DNA from 3 places in the Streptomyces sp. Ag109_G2-15 genome. Region 3 is predicted to be linked to each of the others. Evidence: riboswitches for the same ligand, from Rfam matches in the RefSeq annotation. Region 3 holds a riboswitch; each other region holds the start of a gene.

Region 1 (3,268 bases), 4.2 Mb from region 3:
AAGTTGTGCGGGTTGCGGATCCCGAGTCCGGAGCCGATCGGCGAGCCCAGCGGCATCACCGCCGCACAGCCCACGTCCTCCAGCTTCCGCGCGAGCACGGGGTCGTCGTTGGTGTACGGCAGCACCGTGAAGCCGTCGTCGACCAGCGTCTCCGCCGCGTCCAGCAGCTCCACCGGGTCCGGCAGCAGCGTCCGCTCGTCGGCGATGACCTCCAGCTTGATCAGGTCGGTGCCCAGCGCCTCCCGGGCCAGCCGGGCGGTCAGCACGGCCTCCCCGGCGGTGAAACAGCCCGCCGTGTTCGGCAGCACCCGGATGCCCAGCTTCTCCAGCACCGACAGCACCGAGCCGTGCACCGCGGGATCGACCCGCCGCATGGCCACCGTGGTCAGCTCGGTACCGGAGGCGACCAGGGCCCGCTCCAGCACCTCCAGGCTCGGCGCGCCGCCCGTACCCATGATCAGCCGGGAGCCGAGGGGCACACCACCGAGGACGAAGGGATCGTCGGCCATGGGTCAGCCTCCTTGCACGGCGGTGAGGACTTCGACACGGTCACCCTCGGCGAGGGCCGTGGTCGCCCACTGCGCGCGCGGGACGACGGTTTCGTTGAGGGCGGCGGCCACCCCGGAGGGCGCCACGGTGAGGGTCTGCACGAGGGCGTCCAGCGCGGTGCCCGGGGCGACCTGGCGGCGCTCCCCGTTGACGGAGATGTTCATGCGGGCTGCTCCATGAGTACGGCGCCGAAGCGCTTCGGCGTGAACGGACGGGCCTCGTCGGGCAGCTCACCGCTGACCAGCAGCTCCGCCATGACGTCCCCGGTGACCGGCGTGAGCAGCACTCCGTTGCGGTAGTGCCCGGTGGCCAGCAGCAGCCCGTCGAGCCCGGACGGGCCGAGCAGCGGCGCGTTGTCCGGGGAGCCGGGGCGCAGTCCCGCCCGGGTCTCGGTGAGGGGCAGCTCGGTGATCCCGGGCACCAGCTCATGGGCGTCGCGCAGCAGCTCGTACACGCCCCCGGCGGTGACCGTCGTGTCCCAGCCCAGCTCCTCGCTGGTGGCGCCGACGACCAGCTCGCCGTTCTCCCGGGGCACCAGGTAGACCTGGCTGCCGCGCACCACGGCCCGCACGGTACGGCTCAGGAAGGGCGCGTACCGGCGCGGCACGGTCAGCCGCAGCACCTGGCCCTTCACCGGCCGCACGGGGGGCAGTACGTCCTCCGGGACGCCCGTGAGGCGCCCGCTGAGGCTGCCGCCCGCGAGGACGGTCCGCTCCGCGCGCAGCACCGTGCCGTCCGCCGTGGTGACCCCGGCGGCCCGGTCCCGGACGACGTCGAGCCGCTCGGCCCAGGACCGGTGGAACACCACCCCGGCCCGCTCGCACGCGGCCACCAGGGCCGAGGCCAGCCGCCTCGGGTCGATCTGGTGGTCGCCGTCGACCCGCAGCCCGCCGCGCACCCCGGGCGCGAGCATCGGCTCCAGACGCCGGCACTCCCGCCCGGACAGCCACTCCGACTCCAGGCCCGAACGCTGCTGGAGCGCGTGCAGTTCACGCAGGTGGGCGCGGTCGTCGGCGTCGAGCGCGACGGCGAGCGTGCCGCAGCGGCGGTAGCCGAGGTCGTGGCCGGTCAGCTCGGTCAGCTCGGCCGCGAAGTCCGGGTAGCGGCGGGCGGACTCCAGGTTCAGGGCGAGCAGCGTCTCCTCGCCGTAGTGCAGTTCGGTGACCGCGGCCAGCATCCCCGCCGCGACCCGCGCGGCCCCGCCGCCGGGCTCGGGGTCCACCACGGCCGTGGCGAGCCCGCGCTGCGCGGCCCGCCAGGCCGTGACCAGGCCGATGATCCCGCCCCCGATGACGAGGACGTCGGACGTACGTGACGACATGGGCGTCCAGCCCCTCCCTTCGCCGGCATGACCCGGATCAGGTTCGTACGGTCGGAGGCCGCCAGCCTCCCTCTCAGCCCGGTGCGTCCGGGCTCCCGCGAGTGCTTGTACGGTGGCCACCCTAGCCCGCAGCGCTCGTCACTCGTAAGGGAGCCCCGATCCATGGCCCGCTCGCTGGACGGCCTCGTCCTCGCCCCGGTGGCGGACCAAGCACCAGGTCAGGTGGGTACGCGCACCCGGTTCACGTACCACGAGCAGGACGGCGAGATCTGGGCCGAGTACGCGGGCGGCGACGTCGTACGCGGCCATCTGGTCGGCACCCGGGCCGGTGACCGGCTGGACTTCCGGTACGTGCAGCTCAAGCGGGACGGGACCACCTCCTCGGGGCACTGCGTCTCGACCGTCGTGGAGCTGCCGGACGGGCGGGTGCGGCTGGAGGAGACCTGGGAGTGGGAGTCCCAGCCGGGCGCCGGGACCAGCGTTGTGGAGCAGGTCACCGAGCACGCCCGCTGACTGACGGATTGTCAGTTGTCTATGGTGATCGGGTGAGCGAGCAGACACCGCAGCAGGGCACGTCACAGGGGCGGCGCGTGGTCGTCGCGGGCGCCGGCATGGCCGGAGTGCAGACCGCGGTCGCCCTGCGTGAACAGGGCTTCACGGGGACCGTCACGCTGATCGGCGCCGAGCCCCACCAGCCGTACGACCGGCCACCGCTGTCCAAGGCCGTGCTGCTCGGCAAGGCCGAGGGCTCCGCCTTCGACATCGACTTCGAGTCGCTCGGCGTCGACCTGCGGCTCGGCTGCGAGGTGCTCGGCGTGCGCCCCGGCGACCACGAACTGGACACCGAGGCCGGGCCCGTCCCGTACGACGTGCTGGTCCTCGCCACCGGCGCCGAACCGATCACGCTGCCCGGCACCGAGGGTGTGCCCGGCGTGCACCTGCTGCGCACCCTGGACGACGCCGAACGGCTGCGACCGGTGCTCGCCCGGCAGCACGCCATCGTGGTCGTCGGCGCCGGCTGGATCGGCGCCGAGTTCGCCACGGCGGCCCGGGAGGCGGGCTGCGCGGTGACCGTCGTCGAGGCCGCCGACCGGCCGCTCGCGGGCGCGCTCCCGCCCGAGGTGGCCGCCCCGATGACCGCTTGGTACGCCGACAGCGGCGCCGAGCTGCGCACGCACGCGCGCGTGGAGCGCGTCGAGCCCGGCGCGGTGGTGCTCGCCGACGGCACGCGGCTGCCCGCGGACGCCGTCGTCGTCGGCATCGGCGCGCGCCCCGCCACCGCCTGGCTGGCCGGCTCCGGCATCGAGCTGGGCACGCACGGCGAGGTCGTGGCCGACGCCCAGCTGCGCACCTCCGCCCCGGACGTCTACGCGGTCGGCGACTGCGCCTCCTTCCCCT
Region 2 (3,268 bases), 2.0 Mb from region 3:
CCGATGCCGGAGGTGATGTGGTCGTACGCCGGAGCAACGTCCGTCGTCAGCGGGCCGAGCGTATAGAACGGAGCTTCATCGCAGATCTCCTGCTGAAGGTCGATGTTCTCCTTGATCTTGTGCATCGGGACGTGTCCCGGGCCCTCGATCATGGTCTGTACGTTGAAACGCTTGGCGATCCGGTTGAGTTCCCCGAGCGTGCGCAACTCCGCGAACTGCGCCTCGTCGTTGGCGTCCGCGATGGAACCGGGGCGCAGGCCGTCGCCCAGCGAGTACGTGACGTCGTAGGCGGCGAGGATCTCGCACAGCTCCTCGAAGTTCTCGTACAGGAACGACTCCTTGTGGTGCGCGAGGCACCACGCGGCCATGATCGAGCCGCCGCGCGAGACGATGCCGGTCTTGCGGTTGGCGGTGAGCGGCACGTACGGCAGGCGCACGCCCGCGTGGACGGTCATGTAGTCCACGCCCTGCTCGGCCTGCTCGATGACCGTGTCCTTGTAGATCTCCCAGGTCAGTTCCTCGGCCCTGCCGTCGACCTTCTCCAGCGCCTGGTAGAGCGGCACCGTGCCGATGGGGACGGGGGAGTTGCGCAGCACCCACTCGCGGGTGGTGTGGATGTTGCGGCCGGTGGAGAGGTCCATGACCGTGTCGGCGCCCCACCGGGTCGCCCAGGTCATCTTCTCGACCTCCTCCTCGATGGAGGACGTGACCGCGGAGTTGCCGATGTTGGCGTTGACCTTCACCAGGAACCGCTTGCCGATGATCATCGGCTCGATCTCCGGGTGGTTGACGTTGGCCGGCAGCACCGCACGGCCCGCCGCGATCTCCTCGCGGACCACCTCGGGAGAAACGTTCTCGCGGAGGGCCACGAACTCCATCTCGGGCGTGATCTCGCCGCGGCGGGCGTACGCGAGCTGTGTGACGGCCTTGCCGTCACGGCCCCGGCGCGGCTGACGCGGGCGCCCGGGGAAGACCGCGTCCAGGTTGCGCAGCCCGCCGCGCGGTGAGGTGTGCTTGATCCCGTCGTCCTCGGGACGGACGGGACGGCCGGCGTACTCCTCGGTGTCGCCGCGGGCGATGATCCAGTTGTCCCGCAGCGGCGGCAGGCCCCTGCGGACATCTGTGTCGACGAGTGGATCGGTGTACGGGCCCGATGTGTCGTACAGCGTGACCGACTGCCCGTTGGTGAGGTGCACCTGGCGGACCGGCACGCGCAGGTCGGGGCGGGTGCCCTCGATATACGCCTTGTGCCAGCCGATGGACTTCCCGGCCTCCTGGGACTTGTCGTCCTGGACGGAGGCAGGCGTGCGTGCGTCCTTGTTGGTCATGAGACCTACTCCCTACGCCGGCATTACCCGGTAACAGGTTCGGCGGTCGACGCAGCGGTTTCCGTCTGCCGATGTTTCCCGTGAAACCACGTTCCACGTGAAACATCGCGAATACGGAGGTCAGCGTCCTCTCAGCCCGGTGCTCCGAGCTCCCGCGTGTGCAAAGGTGCCTCCACGCTAGCGTCAATTCGGGCGCGGTGACCAGAGGGCCCCTGGCGTTCTTGCGATGATCTGGCGGTGACCACCATGGAGCAGTACCCGTACCCGCCTTCCGAACCGCCGCGCGGAGGCGGTTCCGGACAGGGCGACGGACACGGCCATGACGGCGACGGACACGGGCACCAGCACGTCCCGGGCCCTGGCCACGGCCACGGCCACGGCCACGGCCACTCGCACGGTCACAGCCACAGCCACGGACCCGCCGCGCCGGTCTCGAAGCATCTGCGCAAGGTCATCGCGGCGATCCTGATCCCGTTCGCGGCCGCGGTCGTGGTCGGCCTGGTGGTGCTCTGGCCCGGGGGAGCCCCACCGCACGAGCGCACGGGCGTCGGCTTCGACCGCCAGACACAGCAGGCCACGGTCACCAAGGTGGTCGAGGTGAGCTGCAAGTCGGTGAACGCCTCGGGGGACACCCCGACCGGAGACACCTCCACCGCTGAGGGCAACTCCGCGCAGCAGGAGGCGAAAGGTACCTGCAAGAAGGCGACGGTCCGGGTCGACACCGGCAACGACCAGGGCCGTACGTTCACCGAGATCGTGCAGCCCGACCAGTCACGGCAGTTGCACCAGGGCGAGAAGGTCGTGGTCGCCTACGAGCCCTCGGCGCCGAAGGACCTGCAGTACTCCGTCACCGATGTGAACCGCAAGTTCCCGATGGCGCTGCTCGCGGGGATCTTCGCGCTCGCCGTCGTGGTGGTGGGACGGATGCGCGGTGTGATGGCGCTGGTCGCGCTGGCGGTGAGCTTCATGGTGCTGACGCTCTTCATCCTGCCCGCGATCCTGCAGGGCTCGAATCCGCTGCTGGTGGCCGTCGTCGGGGCGAGCGCGATCATGCTCATCGCGCTCTACATGTGCCATGGACTGTCGGCCCGTACGTCGGTGGCGGTGCTCGGCACGCTGGCCTCCCTCCTGCTGATCGGCGTCCTCGGCTCGGAGTTCATCGACTGGGCCGCGCTCACCGGCAACACGGACGACAACACCGGTCTGATCCACGGCCTGTATCCGTCGATCGACATGAGCGGTCTGCTGCTGGCCGGCGTCATCATCGGTTCGCTGGGCGTCCTGGACGATGTGACGGTGACGCAGACCTCGGCGGTCTGGGAGCTGCACGAGGCCAATCCGGCGATGGGCTGGCGCGGGCTGTACCGGGCGGGCATCCGCATCGGCCGCGACCACATCGCCTCGGTGGTCAACACCCTCGTCCTCGCCTACGCCGGCGCCGCGCTGCCGCTGCTGCTGCTGTTCTCGATCGCACAGAGCAGCGTGGGCACGGTGGCCAACAGCGAACTGGTGGCCGAGGAGGTCGTGCGCACGCTGGTGGGCTCGATCGGCCTGGTCGCCTCCGTCCCGGTCACCACCGCGCTCGCCGCCCTGGTGGTGTCGGCCGACCGGCCGGGACCGGACGCGGCGGCCCCCGCCGGGGCACAGCCCGCTCCGGCGCGCGGCGGCAGGGGCCGACGCCGGAAGCGGTGAGCGGGGCCCGGCAGGGGCCGGAAGTCCACTGAAGAAGCGTTCCTGCACAGTCACACGCGGCAGGGCAGAGCGCCTGGCGCCCCGTCGCCGCAACGCCTCAGCCGGCGCTCTGCTCCTCGGCCAGGATGCGGTCCAGGGCCTCGTCGAGGTGGGCGTCGAAGTCGGCCAGCGCGCCCTCCTGACCGAGCGGCACGAGCTTGTCCGTGCGGTCGAGGAAGGCCACGAGCGGCGGCGCCGAGGAGCGGAAC
Region 3 (3,268 bases):
TGGTGACCAGGACCCCGGCGAGCAGCGCCCACTGCCCGGCACCGCGCGGCCGGCGGGCGGTAACCTTCGGGTCGACGAGTCGCAGGGCGGTCTCCCGCCGCCGTACCGTCCAGGCGTGCACGGCGAGGATCGCGCCCACCGCGACGAACTGGACGAGGGTGAGGACGGCGGCCGTGGACAGGTCGAAGACCTCTGAGGTCTGGCGGTAGATCTCCACTTCGAGGGTGGAGAAGGTGGGCCCGCCGAGGATCTGCACCACGCCGAAGGAAGTGAAGGTGAACAGGAACACCATCAGCGCGGCGGCGGCCACGGCGGGTGCGAGGGCGGGGAGCGTCACCTTCCGCCAGGCCCGCAGCGCGGACGCGCCGAGCATCCGGGCGGCCTGCTCCTGCCGGGGGTCGAGCTGGGCCCACAGGCCGCCGACCGTGCGGACGACGACCGCGTAGTTGAAGAAGACGTGCGCCAGCAGGATCGCCCACACGGTGGTGTCGAGCCGTACGCCCCACAGGTCGTCGAGGAGCCCGCCACGGCCGACGAGCGCGAGGAACGCGGTACCGACGACGACGGTCGGCAGCACGAAGGGGACCGTGACGACGGCTCGCAGCAGCTGTCTGCCGGGGAAGTCCAGGCGGGCGAAGACGTAGGCGGCGGGCAGGGCGAGCAGCAGGGTGAGCGCGGTGGAGGCGAGCGCCTGCCAGGTGGTGAACCACAGCACGTGCCGGATGTCGGGCTGGGTGACGACGTCCGCCATCCGCCCGAACTGCCAGACGCCGTCCACCTTCAGCCCGCGCGCGACGATCGCGGCCACGGGCCAGGCGAAGAAGACGGCGAAGAACGCGACGGGCAGGGCCATGAGCCCCAGCCGCGCCGCGCTCCCGCGCGTCCGCCTCGTGGCTACTTCAGTACGAGTGACGTCCACGACTTGACCCACTGGTCGCGGTTGGCGGCGATCTTGGCGGGGGCCATGGTCTCGGGATCCTTGGCGGCCGGCCCGTACTTGGTGAAGTCGGCGGGCACCGCGGCGCCCTTGACCACCGGGTACACGAACATGTTCAGCGGCATGTCCTGCTGGAACTCCTTGGAGAGCAGGAAGTCGATGAACGCCTTGCCGCCCTTGGTGTTCTTCGCGTTGCTCAGCAGCCCGGCGAACTCGATCTGCCGGAAGCAGGTGCCGGTGGCCACACCGGTCGGAGCGGTGCTGGGCCGCTTCTTGGCGTAGATCACCTCGGCGGGCGGGGAGGAGGCGTACGACACGACGAGCGGCCGGTCACCGCCCGCCTTCTTGCCCTCCGACGACCCGGAGAACTCCTGGTAGTAGGCCTGCTCCCAGCCGTCGACGACCTTGACGCCGTTGGCCTTGAGCTTCTGCCAGTAGCCCTGCCAGCCTCCCCCACTCTCGGCTTCGCTCGAGCGGGAGGTGCCCCCATCCCCGTACTGCGCGGCGCTGCCGAGCAAGAAGCCGAGGCCGGGCGAGGAGGTGGCCGCGTTCTCGGTGACGAGGAGGTTCTTGTACGCGGGCTTGGCCAGGTCGGCGAAGGTCTGCGGCGGGGTCAGCTTGTGCTCGCCGAAGTACGCCTTGTCGTAGTTGACGCAGATGTCGCCGTAGTCGATGGGCGTGACCCGGTGCTTGTCCTGGTCGAGCTGGTAGGCGGCGCCGACGGTGCCGAGGCCCTTCGCCTCGTACGGCTGGAAGAGACCGTTGTCGAGGGCCCGGGACAGCAGCGTGTTGTCGACGCCGAAGAAGACGTCGCCCTGCGGGTTGTCCTTGGTCAGGATCGCCTTGTTGACGGCCTGGCCCGCGTCGCCGCCCTTCAGGACCCTGACCTTGTACCCGGACTGCTTCTCGAAGTCCTTGAGCACGTTCTTCGAGACGGCCCACGAGTCGTGGCTGACGAGGGTGACGGTCTTGGAGTCCGCGGAGCCCTTGGTGTCCGTCGATCCGCACGCGGACAAGGTGAGCAGGCCGAGGCCGACCGCCGTGGCCACGAGGGTCTTGGTGTGCACGTGAGTGTCCTCCTGGGGTTGGCCAGGAAGAACGCGGCCCCGCCCGGTCCTTCGGGGAAGGATCCGGGCAGGGCGCAACAGCATGAGTGGTGACCGAACTTCCTACCCAGAATGACCTGGGCGAGGTTCAGAGGGTCTGCGGCCCGCTTGCCGCACTCTCAGCGCTGTGGCGCTCCCCTGTCGGAATATGAAGATGTGATTGACGTGGCCAGATTACCGCTCGGTGGCCGCGAGCTGACCACAAGCCCCGTCGATCTCCTGCCCCCGCGTATCCCGGATGGTGACCGGCACCCCATGGGCGGCGATCGCCTCGACGAACGCCTTCTCGTCTTCCGGCCGCGAGGCGGTCCACTTGGACCCCGGCGTCGGGTTCAGCGGGATGAGATTGACGTGCACGGGCTTGCCCTTGAGCAGCCGTCCGAGCCGGTCACCGCGCCAGGCCTGGTCGTTGATGTCGCGGATGAGCGCGTACTCGATCGACAGCCGGCGCCCGGACTTCTCGACGTACTCGAACCCGGCGTCCAGCACCTCACGCACCTTCCAGCGCGTGTTCACGGGGACGAGGGTGTCGCGCAGCTCGTCGTCGGGGGCGTGCAGGGAGATCGCGAGCCGGCACTTGAAGCCCTCGTCGGCGAACCGGTGGATGGCGGGCACGAGCCCGACCGTCGACACGGTGATCCCGCGCTGCGAGAGCCCGAGCCCGTCCGGCGCGGGATCGGTGAGCGCGCGGATGGCTCCGACGACCCGGTTGTAGTTGGCGAGCGGCTCGCCCATCCCCATGAAGACGATGTTGGACAGCCGAGCCGGCCCACCGGGGACCTCACCGTCCCGCAGCGCCCGCATCCCGTCGACGATCTGATGGACGATCTCGGCGGTCGACAGATTCCGGTCGAGCCCCGCCTGCCCGGTGGCACAGAAGGGACAGTTCATCCCGCACCCGGCCTGCGAGCTGATGCACATGGTCACCCGGTCCGGGTACCGCATCAGCACCGACTCCACGAGCGTGCCGTCGAACAGCCGCCACAGCGTCTTGCGCGTGTCCCCCTGGTCGGTCGACAGATGCCGCACGACGGTCATCAGCTCCGGGAACAGCGCCTCGCGCAGTCTGTCCCGCGAGCCGGCCGGGATGTCGGTCCACTGCTCGGGGTCGTGCGCGTACCGCGCGAAGTAGTGCTGCGAGAGCTGCTTGGCACGAAACGGCTTCTCCCCGATCTCGGCCACCGCGTCCTTGCGCTGGGCAGGCGTGAGATCGGCAAGGTGCCGC

Evidence for each region. A riboswitch is a leader RNA that binds a small molecule or an ion and turns the genes downstream of it on or off. The one in region 3 is predicted to bind thiamine pyrophosphate.
Region 1: it holds a riboswitch for thiamine pyrophosphate, as region 3 does, so the genes downstream of both, thiO (glycine oxidase ThiO) here and CRP49_RS03895 (thiamine ABC transporter substrate binding subunit) in region 3, are expected to answer to the same signal.
Region 2: it holds a riboswitch for thiamine pyrophosphate, as region 3 does, so the genes downstream of both, thiC (phosphomethylpyrimidine synthase ThiC) here and CRP49_RS03895 (thiamine ABC transporter substrate binding subunit) in region 3, are expected to answer to the same signal.

The regions. Positions count from the first base shown of each region.
Region 1 is NZ_OCNI01000001.1:5,194,975-5,198,242, forward strand. Features, by position in the region: gene CRP49_RS23315 (thiazole synthase) at 1-509, opposite strand, end outside; gene thiS (sulfur carrier protein ThiS) at 513-713, opposite strand; gene thiO (glycine oxidase ThiO) at 710-1,870, opposite strand; TPP riboswitch at 1,868-1,979, opposite strand; gene CRP49_RS23330 (hypothetical protein) at 2,033-2,383, shown strand; gene CRP49_RS23335 (NAD(P)/FAD-dependent oxidoreductase) at 2,416-3,268, shown strand, end outside.
Region 2 is NZ_OCNI01000001.1:2,998,739-3,002,006, reverse strand. Features, by position in the region: gene thiC (phosphomethylpyrimidine synthase ThiC) at 1-1,328, opposite strand, end outside; TPP riboswitch at 1,321-1,494, opposite strand; gene CRP49_RS13360 (YibE/F family protein) at 1,575-3,020, shown strand; gene CRP49_RS13355 (SsgA family sporulation/cell division regulator) at 3,118-3,268, opposite strand, start outside.
Region 3 is NZ_OCNI01000001.1:957,646-960,913, forward strand. Features, by position in the region: gene CRP49_RS03890 (iron ABC transporter permease) at 1-853, opposite strand, end outside; gene CRP49_RS03895 (thiamine ABC transporter substrate binding subunit) at 895-2,004, opposite strand; TPP riboswitch at 2,086-2,193, opposite strand; gene rlmN (23S rRNA (adenine(2503)-C(2))-methyltransferase RlmN) at 2,218-3,268, opposite strand, start outside.